Regions from separate parts of the Metabacillus sp. 22489 genome, predicted to be linked through region 1. Evidence: predicted binding sites of a transcription regulator. Region 1 holds the regulator's gene; the other holds the start of a gene.

Region 1 (4,917 bases):
TATTAAGAAACGATCGGGAGGATGCGAGACTACTTCGGGGTGAACCCGCTTCAGTCGGGAGCTCAATTGGTTGGGCTATTGGTGGGGTATTTATAGCACTATTTGCCCAAATGATTGCTGCCAATCTAGAAATGTATCTCTTTGGAGTAGAACCTGGCTCGGAAAATACTCAAACAATTGTGAAGTTAATCAAAGCATCATCACTATTAATTATCGTAACCTCTGTTATTGGGCCAATTCTAGAGGAAATTATTTTTAGGAAGATTATTTTCGGTGTTATTTATCACCGTTCTAACTTCGTGATTGCGGCATTAATTAGCTCTTTTCTCTTCTCCATCTTACACGGAGAACCTGAACACTTTCTAATTTATGCTTCAATGGGCTTCACCTTTGCCTTTCTTTATGTCAAAACAAAAAGAATCATTGTGCCAATTTTTGCTCATGTTGCCATGAATACGTTAGTCATTATTATGCAATTTGTCTTAGCCGATCAAATTGAAAACCTCGAGAAAACATTAGAACAAATGGAACAAATGCAAGTGATTATTGGAGGCTTTTTATTGTGAGAACAAATCCTATCTCAATGGGAATCTTTTATTTAGTAATGGGATTGTTATTTATCTATTTAGCAATTTCAACTGCAAATGCTAGCAAAGGAATTTTCAGCTTTCCTACTATTCTTTTAATGCTTATGGCTACCTTTGACATCGGTGTAGCAATTAGAATATTTCTCTTCACTAGAAAAGTGAAAAAGAATAATAAGCAAAAATGAGGATATCCGAAGATTGGGGACTGACCCCAATCTTTGGATGATCCTCATTTTTTTGCATTTTCCTCTTCAAATTTTACCTTTTGTGCCTTTCGATAAGAAATTCGGGAAACCCATATACTTATTTCATACAAAATAAACAAAGGAATTGATACCATTAAATGAGAGGTCAGCTCTGGAGGTGTTATCAATGCCGCTATAACTAGTAAGACAAAATACGCGTATCTTCTAATCTTTGATAGAAACATAGGGGTAACAATTCCTAGTCTTGTAAGAAACATGACAACAACTGGTAATTGGAATAGTACACCAAATGGAATGACTAGCTGTAATAAGAAAGTAAAGTATTCATTAATCCCGATGACTTGGTTTATTCCTAAATCATTTGAGATTCTTTCCATAAATTCAACGACAAACGGAAATAAAATAAAATAAGAAAAGGCCACTCCTAATAAAAATAACCCTACTGAAATTGGAATATAGCTTAAGGTGACCCGTCTCTCCTTTTCATAGAGACCAGGACTTACAAAAGACCATAATTGATATAGTATGATCGGTGACGTAAGAACAAAAGCAATGATAAACGCAAATTTCATATAGACCATTAACGGGTCTGTTAAATTAAAGGAGTTTAATGTTAAATTTCTTGCTTCATCAGTATGCTGCAAATAGATAATAATCGGTCTTGAAAGCAAAAAGCCAGCTATTACCGCTATGAAAAAGAAAACGACAACAATAATCAGTCGTTTTCTTAGCTCCGCAATATGTTCAAAGACCGACATTTCATTTTGTTTCATATCGGTTTCATTCCTATCTTACTTGACTTCTTCCTTGTTTTTTCCCTTTTGATCCTCATTGTCATCATCTGCTAACCCTTTTGTTGCATTCTTAAATTCTCTTAACGTATTTCCCGCTGCTTTACCTAGCTCTGGTAATTTTTTCGGTCCGAAAATTAATAACGCGACGATAACAATTAACACTAGACTCCCAGGTCCTATGTTTGGCATAATGCCACACCTCCTTATGTTTATAGAAAGCTTTTTTTAAGATTTTTCATCAATCGGATAATGCTTTAAAAAGTAAACAAGTGATTGTAGCTCAACGGCAAGATCGATATGGTGAATTCGTATTTGATCAGGAACATTTAATCTTGCTGGTGTAAAATTAAGTATTCCTTTAATCCCTTTTACAATGAGACGATCGGTTATCGCCTGTGCTGCTGGAGCTGGGACAGTTAAAATAGCGACCGTTACATCATCAGGTAAAATCTCTTCAAGATCGTCTAAATTATATACCGGTACTCCACCTATCTCCTTCCCGATTTTCTCCTTATCAATATCAAATGCTAAAGAGATGACCGTATTATTATTTTTCGTAAAATTATAATGCAAAAACGCAGTTCCTAAATTCCCAACTCCAATTAAGCAAACATTTGTTGTTTCATCCTGGTCTAATGTTTTTCGAAAGAATGACAACAAATAGTTCACATTGTATCCATAGCCTTTTTTACCTAGTGCTCCGAAATAGGAAAAGTCTCTACGAATTGTTGCAGAATCTACCTTTACTGCATCACTTAATTCTGCTGATGATACTCGCTGTTTACCAGACGAGTGTAGATTTTTCAGAAACCTATAATATAAAGGAAGCCGCTTCGCTGTCGCTTGTGGTATTTTTGATTGTTCTATATTCACTCTTATCCCTCACATTCATTCAAAAGCGTGACTTCGATTTTATTACCCATATCTTTTTTCTTCATCCTAACTCCAATGAGGGCAGGAGTTTATTCATTTCTTCTTTTATCATTTATGTAATAATAATCGTGAAGTCTTTACTTGCTGCTATTGATTGGATTCTCTTCTACAAGTTTCTGTAGAAGTTCCCGCTTTTTCCACCAGTTTTTTCTACTAAAAAAGTTGGTCCGATAATCATGCCTTTATCAACAGCTTTACACATATCATAAACGGTTAAGGCTGTTATGCTTGCAGCAGTTAACGCTTCCATTTCAACCCCTGTACTCCCTTTTGTTTTGACAGTTGTTGTAATAAGAAGGATATATTCATTATCCTTGATATCCCACTGAAATTCAATATCTACACCTTTTATCGGAATGGGATGACACATCGGGATAACCTGTGACGTTTGCTTTGCTGCCATAATTCCAGCTACTTGCGCAACGGAAAGTACATCACCTTTCCCCATTTCATAATTGTTTATCTTGTCATAAACATCCTTTGTAACCTGAATGCTCGTCTTCGCCTTCGCTGTTCTTGCTGTGTCATTTTTTTCGGTTATATCAACCATTTTCGCTCTACCTTGTTGGTTAAAATGCGTAAATTCTGACATATCTATTTCCCCTTATACGTAGACTATACACTATTTTTTATCATCTGTCTGTTTAGTATTTGTGAAAAATTTACTGAGATCATCACTCAAGTACAAGTCTTCTTCTTTCTATTTCATTTCTAATGATAGTAAATTTTTTTATTTAAAAGAGTGGTGGGAAAAATCCCCTTTAGTCTCAATGTTGCCCAATACATGTGATTTAAGCTACACTTAAATTATTAGTAGAGGTGAATGTTATGATTTTATTACAAATAAATCAGCTTAGTAAATCTTTTGGTGCTGACCCTATTTTAACCAATATTAAGCTAGAAGTACAAACTAAGGATAAAATAGCGATCGTTGGCCGTAATGGTGCGGGAAAATCAACGCTATTAAAAATTATCGCTGGCAGTATGTCCTATGACAGTGGAGAAATTATTAAACCTAAGGGTGTTTCAATTGGTTATTTAGCTCAAGATACCGGTCTTGAATCACAATTATCTATTTGGGATGAGATGCTTACAGTCTATAAAGAGCTTCAAATAATGGAACATGAGATGAGACAGCTTGAACAAAAAATGTCGGTTATCGACCCTAGCAACAATTCTCGTGAATTTGAACAACTATTAAAAGAATATGATAGCCTTCAAATTACCTTTAAAGATAAAGGTGGCTATCAATATGAAGCAGACATTCGTTCCGTCCTGCATGGTTTAGGGTTTAGTCATTTTGATTCCGCTACAAAAATTTCCTCATTAAGTGGGGGACAAAAGACTCGTCTAGCTTTAGGTAAGCTGCTGTTAACGAATCCTGACTTATTAATTTTGGATGAACCAACAAACCATTTAGATATTGAAACATTAACATGGCTTGAACACTATTTACAAAACTACTCTGGTGCCATTTTAATTGTCTCACATGACCGTTATTTTTTAGATAAAATTGTAACACAAGTATATGAGATTAGTCGCCATACGAGTACAAAATATCTCGGAAACTATAGTAGCTATTTAAAATATAAGCAAGAGAATTATGAAAAAGAATTAAAGGCATATGAAAGACAGCAAGAGGAAGTTGCTAAGCTGCAGGACTTTATTCAACGGAATTTAGCCCGGGCATCAACTACTAAGCTTGCTCAAAGTAGAAGGAAAAAATTGAATAAAATGAGTTTAATGGACAAGCCGCTCGGTGACGAAAAATCGGCCAACTTTCAATTTGATATTGAAAGACAAAGTGGAAATGATGTACTGAAGGCTACTGACATTTCTGTCGCATATAGCCCAGGCAATCCAATCTTATCAAATATTTCCTTCTCTATTTCTCGTGGAGATAGCATTGCCTTAGTAGGACCAAATGGAATCGGTAAATCTACTCTGCTTAAATCGATCGTCCAAAAGCTTGATTCATTTACAGGTAGCTTTGCACTTGGCTCACATGTACAAATAGGCTACTATGATCAGCAACAAGCAGATTTAAATTCAAATAAGCGAGTTCTTGACGAGCTATGGGATGAATATCCTACGAAAACAGAAAAAGAGATCCGAACCGTTCTTGGTAATTTCTTATTCTCTGGTGACGATGTACTTAAACCTGTTCACTCCTTAAGCGGCGGAGAAAAGGCTCGGCTTGCTTTATCAAAATTAATGCTGCAAAATGCAAATTTCCTCATCCTAGATGAACCAACGAACCATTTGGACTTAGATAGTAAAGAAATTCTAGAAAATGCGTTAATCGATTATCCAGGTACGATATTATTTGTTTCACATGACCGTTATTTTATAAATAGAATTGCGACGAAAGTATTTGAGCTATCTAGAGACAAAGTA
Region 2 (4,917 bases), on a different contig from region 1:
CAAAATCAATTAAGGTTTGATTATTTGTACTGCCCCCGAACATTTCCAATATGAGAAACATGATGATTTGTATTCCTAGAAATATATAAGTAAAAAATGGCTTTCCATGTTGAAAAATTTTCTTTTCTTCTTCTCTTTGTTTATTATGGGATGCAATGACATGGTTTCGTATTCTTTGAACATCATCCTCTTCAATGAATGAGTCCATTTCAATCTTTAATGGTACATTTAATAAATCGGCTAGTTTACTTATACCCTCTAAACGTTGTTCACTATGTATTAATATTGAACTAATATCAATTTTCCCTTTTAGTATGCTATATCCATCTTCAAATACACTTGGATAATCATCAACAGGGGGTAACGATGATATGTAAACATTCATTACGCGAATTGGACCTCTTACACCATTTTTTAGTAATTGTTCAAATTTCCTCCCTGCTTGCTCAATATCAATAGATAGTGTATTTCCCCAATCAACGTCAATTCTTTTTAATCTTACTATCGTAAAGTGCTTCTGACGATACGGCTGAAGTAAAATTTCTCCTCCATCTTGAGAAAGTGCTAGTATTGAATATTTTTCGTTTAAAACTAGCTTCTCAATGATTGACCAATATAAAAAATCTTGCTCTAAAACCATTTTATCCGCTCCGACATCATTTTTCCTTTATTATATCAATAACTATAAACGAAAAGGAAGGCTCATGTTTTTTCCTCGTTTCATTGTTTATTTGTTAAGGATAAACAAACAGGAGGCTGAGATTGCTATTGCAAATCAGCCTCCCCTTTGAACTTTAATGAAAAGCTCGTTGAACAAAACGATCTCTTATAAAAGGAATTCTCATTGATAATCGAATGAAAAACCTACGTAATTGGGGTTGCCCCAAAACCGCATTTACAATCTGATATCTATAACGATACAAAGCAAATGATCCAGCAATTAACATAATTAGTCTTTTCATAAAAACATCCCTCCTACTTATATTTTGAGTAGGATTACATGTTTTTATCCTTTAAAAAAAGGTGACATTGTTTCTTGCAACACACTAACAGAATGTTCAAATTTACTTTTCTCTTCTTCATTTAGCCGAAGTTCAATCACTTTTTTAATTCCATCTCGATTGACAATTGCTGGAACACCAATATAAACATCGTTTACTCCATATTCACCATCTAAGTAACAAGAAACAGTTAGAATAGAATTTTCATTATTTAAAATTGCTTTAGTCAATCGAACTAAACCCATAGCTATTCCGTAATAAGTCGCACCTTTACGATTAATAATATGGTATGCTGCATCTCTTACATTCACAAAGATTTCCTCTAACTTTTCCTTTTCATCGTTCAATGACTCAAGAATTGGGATACCGCCAATATCAGCGTGACTCCAAACTGGCAGTTCAGTATCCCCATGCTCTCCAATGATATATGCATGCACATTCCGTGTATCTACATTAAAATGCTCTCCTAATAAATAACGAAATCTAGCTGTATCTAGTATTGTTCCAGAACCAATTACTCGACTTTGTGGTAATCCAGAATATTTCCATACAGCATATGATAAAATGTCCACTGGGTTAGTAGCGACAATAAAGATCCCATCAAATCCACTATTCATCACATCTGAGACTATTGATTTAAAAATTTTTAAATTTTTAGCAACTAAATCTAGTCGGGTCTCACCAGGTTTTTGATTAGCACCAGCACATAAAACAACAATATCAGCAGACTCACAATCTTTGTAGCTTCCATACCAAATTTTCGTCGGTTTAGGTGCAAAGGCTAAACCATGATTTAGATCCATTGCATCTCCTTCAGATTTTTCTTTATTTAAATCAATTAAAACTAACTCTTCTGTAACTCCTTGATTTAATAAAGCAAAGGCGTAACTAGAGCCTACAAAGCCTGTACCTATAAGTGCAACTCGATTAACATGATTAGCCATATTATCAAACCCTTTCAATGCTTATTGAACTAATGAAATTTGCTGTTAAACTTTGTGAAATACTTCACAATTATATTTTACATGATCTTTAACGTATTTTTCATCGTTTTTATGAACATTTTATGAAAAGAGAAAACCTAAAGCTGTTGCTAATATAATCGAGAGAAAATTTACTGCATCATTATTTAAGAAGCTATACTTAGATATTTTTACGCCTTTAAAATTACAGTGGTTTTGTTTTTCAGTTATTTTCCCACAATAAGTACATTTATATTTTACCTGTACCGTTTGTCCAATTATCGTATCAAGTAAATTTCCTAAAAATCCAAATAAAGCAATGTAGACTACCCATACTAATGAAAGAGAAAATAATAAATAAGATATGAAAGCAATAAATAATGCCCCACCTATTGCCGCTGTCGTACCGAGCATTGATACAGCACCAGAAGTACCTCTTGGAACTTTTTTCATAGTTAGTAATAATCTAGGCTCCTTTTTACTCATAGTACCTATTTCAGAAGCCCATGTATCAGCATTTGCTGCAGCAAGTGATATACAAAAGCATACTAATGCAGTTTGCTGAGAAATAAATCCAAATGAATAAATAAAACCTAAAAAAGCTGGAACTCCTCCATTCGCAAACACTTGAATAATATCTCTCTGCTCACCCTTTTCCAAAATGTCTGCTGCTATTCGCTTCCTTTTATTTTGATACTTACTAAAGAAACTAGAACTGCAGAAAAAACAACCTAATAAAAATAATCCTTGATAGGAAAACCCAAGATAAATTAAAAGGCCAACTATAAAAGCTGCAATTGCACCAACTTTCGTTATAGATTTCGCCTTCCATCCCATTACGGAAGCAATAGCAATAATGAAACAAACAACAATTAATTCCATGTAAATACACTCTTTTCAGTTATAATTATCGGAATTGCAATATCAAATGATTTTGCAGGAATATGATCAACGAATTGTTGTGTAAATGCTAATGATAAATATTTGTTGTGAAAATCACTTAAATATCGGTCAAAATAACCACCGCCATAACCTATTCTATATCCATTAAAATCATATGCTACACCAGGAACAATCATTAATTCAATTTCCTTTGAAGTTAGACCTTTTGTATCGGTTACAATCGGTTCTAAAATCCCAAAATATCCTTCTTCGAGCTGTTCAAAGGTAGAAATTACCCTAAATACCATTGTTTTCGTAGCAGGGTCACACTTAGGTACAGCTACTGTCTTATTTTCCTTCCATGCCTGTTTTATAATGAATGCTGTATCAACCTCTTTTCCTCTAGAAACAGTAATGGCTACAATTGATGAATTCTTCCATACAGCATGATTGAATAATTTTTTATGTATCTCAAAACTATTACTCCAATAATCCTCCAAAGACATTTTATCGAGTTTATTCTTTATTTTTTTTCGGATTTCTTGTTTATTCATTTCATATTACCTCCTTCTTTCATTATATATGTACCTTATTCATTTAATCGAGGCTTTAATAAGGAGGATATCTAGTTTCTGTAGTCAACAATTCCGACCGTTTTTTATGTGGAAATTTAGAATAGAGTATGATACAAAGTATGAGGTTTATAAGGACGTATTTCTTTATAAGCCTTATGCTAAATACAGGGTATAAAAAAACAGTAGGAAAATAAATCCCTACTGTTACTTTGTTTCACGGTGTAATGTCATTTTTTTCTCTCTTGAGCAATATTTCTTAAGCTCAAGACGATCTGGGTTATTACGTTTATTCTTTTTAGAAATATAGTTACGTTCGCCACAATCAGTGCAAGCTAATGTAATATTTACACGCATGTTATCTTTCCCTCCAAACATAAAAAAACTAATAAAACAAATCAGACTTTAATATAATATCATTTTTATTAGACAAATTCCACATCAAAATGAATAAATTCATATAACAAGAATTATTTCGCTAATTTCTTATATAATAGTATAGTTTCTTCGATTAAATAGGATAAGTTATAAATTGTATTTGCCGCATAAAAGCCCTTCTGAACGATCGCATTATATTTTTGCGGTTCACTAAAGTAATCACATATAGTGTCTGCTAAAGAACTACTTGAGGTATCCTTCACCAAAATCCCTCTGCTATCATTAAGTATTTCTGCTAATCCTCCTATTTGGAATGAAACTATAGGCTTAGCAGCGACCATTCCTTCCAAAGCAATAATACCAAATGGTTCATATAAACTTGGTACAACTAACATTTCACAATGATGTAATAATACATTCCTTTTTTCTTCTTGAACAAATCCAATAAATGAAACATATTTATCTATATGTAGCCCATAAGCTAATTGAACTAACTCTTCATGAAAAGGCCCTTCTCCAGCAATAATTAATCGAAATTCAGGAAATTGTTTATGAAATATAGAAAAGGCCTTTAAGAGATATTGAAAACCTTTTTCCTTTACAAGCCTACCCATTCCCAACAAGTAAGGTGAGTTAGAAAATGGTAGTTTAACATTTGAAATAGGTGGAAGATAACTTTTAGGAATAATTCCATTCGGTATTAATGTTAATTTATCTTTAGTACAATTAAATTCCTTAATAAGAATATTTTCCATATAGCGACTACATACGATGATATTATCAGATGCTTCTATTAGACTTGTCTCAAAGGAATGAATTCGATTAGAAAAATGAGTTTTACTATTCATTCTCCCATTTTCAGTTGCATGAATGGTTGCCAATAAGGGTTTTCCTATTTCAGTTTTCAGTTCAACCCCAGCAATCCCTGTCAACCAGTCATGGACATGTATAATATCAAATGAGAGCTTTAATTCATAAAGGACAAATTGAATAAATCTAAAATTCACGTTTAATATATAATCTATAAACGTTCTAGGAGGATGTTGTAAAGATACTAAACGATAAACATGAATACCATTCTCAAACGTATATGATTCATTTTCATTAGAAGAAGTTGTGACA

Evidence for each region. The regulator Rex, encoded in region 1, represses fermentation and respiration genes when NADH is low (regulators of the CRP and FNR family bind a similar motif). The targets are predictions, from matches to a motif close to TTGTGAAATATTTCACAA.
Region 2: the regulator Rex is predicted to act here: its motif matches at 1,998-2,015, upstream of ACTJJ9_RS12655 (L-lactate dehydrogenase).

What each region holds. Positions count from the first base shown of each region.
Region 1 is NZ_JBQENT010000067.1:5,312-10,228, reverse strand. It holds gene ACTJJ9_RS24530 (lysostaphin resistance A-like protein) at 1-566, shown strand, start outside; gene ACTJJ9_RS24525 (YdiK family protein) at 563-772, shown strand; gene tatC (twin-arginine translocase subunit TatC) at 817-1,566, opposite strand; gene ACTJJ9_RS24515 (twin-arginine translocase TatA/TatE family subunit) at 1,585-1,776, opposite strand; gene ACTJJ9_RS24510 (redox-sensing transcriptional repressor Rex) at 1,813-2,460, opposite strand; gene moaC (cyclic pyranopterin monophosphate synthase MoaC) at 2,627-3,112, opposite strand; gene ACTJJ9_RS24500 (ABC-F family ATP-binding cassette domain-containing protein) at 3,349-4,917, shown strand, end outside.
Region 2 is NZ_JBQENT010000019.1:3,400-8,316, forward strand. It holds gene ACTJJ9_RS12645 (rhomboid family protein) at 1-640, opposite strand, end outside; gene ACTJJ9_RS12650 (hypothetical protein) at 795-962, opposite strand; gene ACTJJ9_RS12655 (L-lactate dehydrogenase) at 1,007-1,945, opposite strand; gene ACTJJ9_RS12660 (DUF92 domain-containing protein) at 2,066-2,845, opposite strand; gene ACTJJ9_RS12665 (5-formyltetrahydrofolate cyclo-ligase) at 2,836-3,399, opposite strand; gene rpmG (50S ribosomal protein L33) at 3,625-3,774, opposite strand; gene ACTJJ9_RS12675 (glycosyltransferase family 4 protein) at 3,888-4,917, opposite strand, start outside.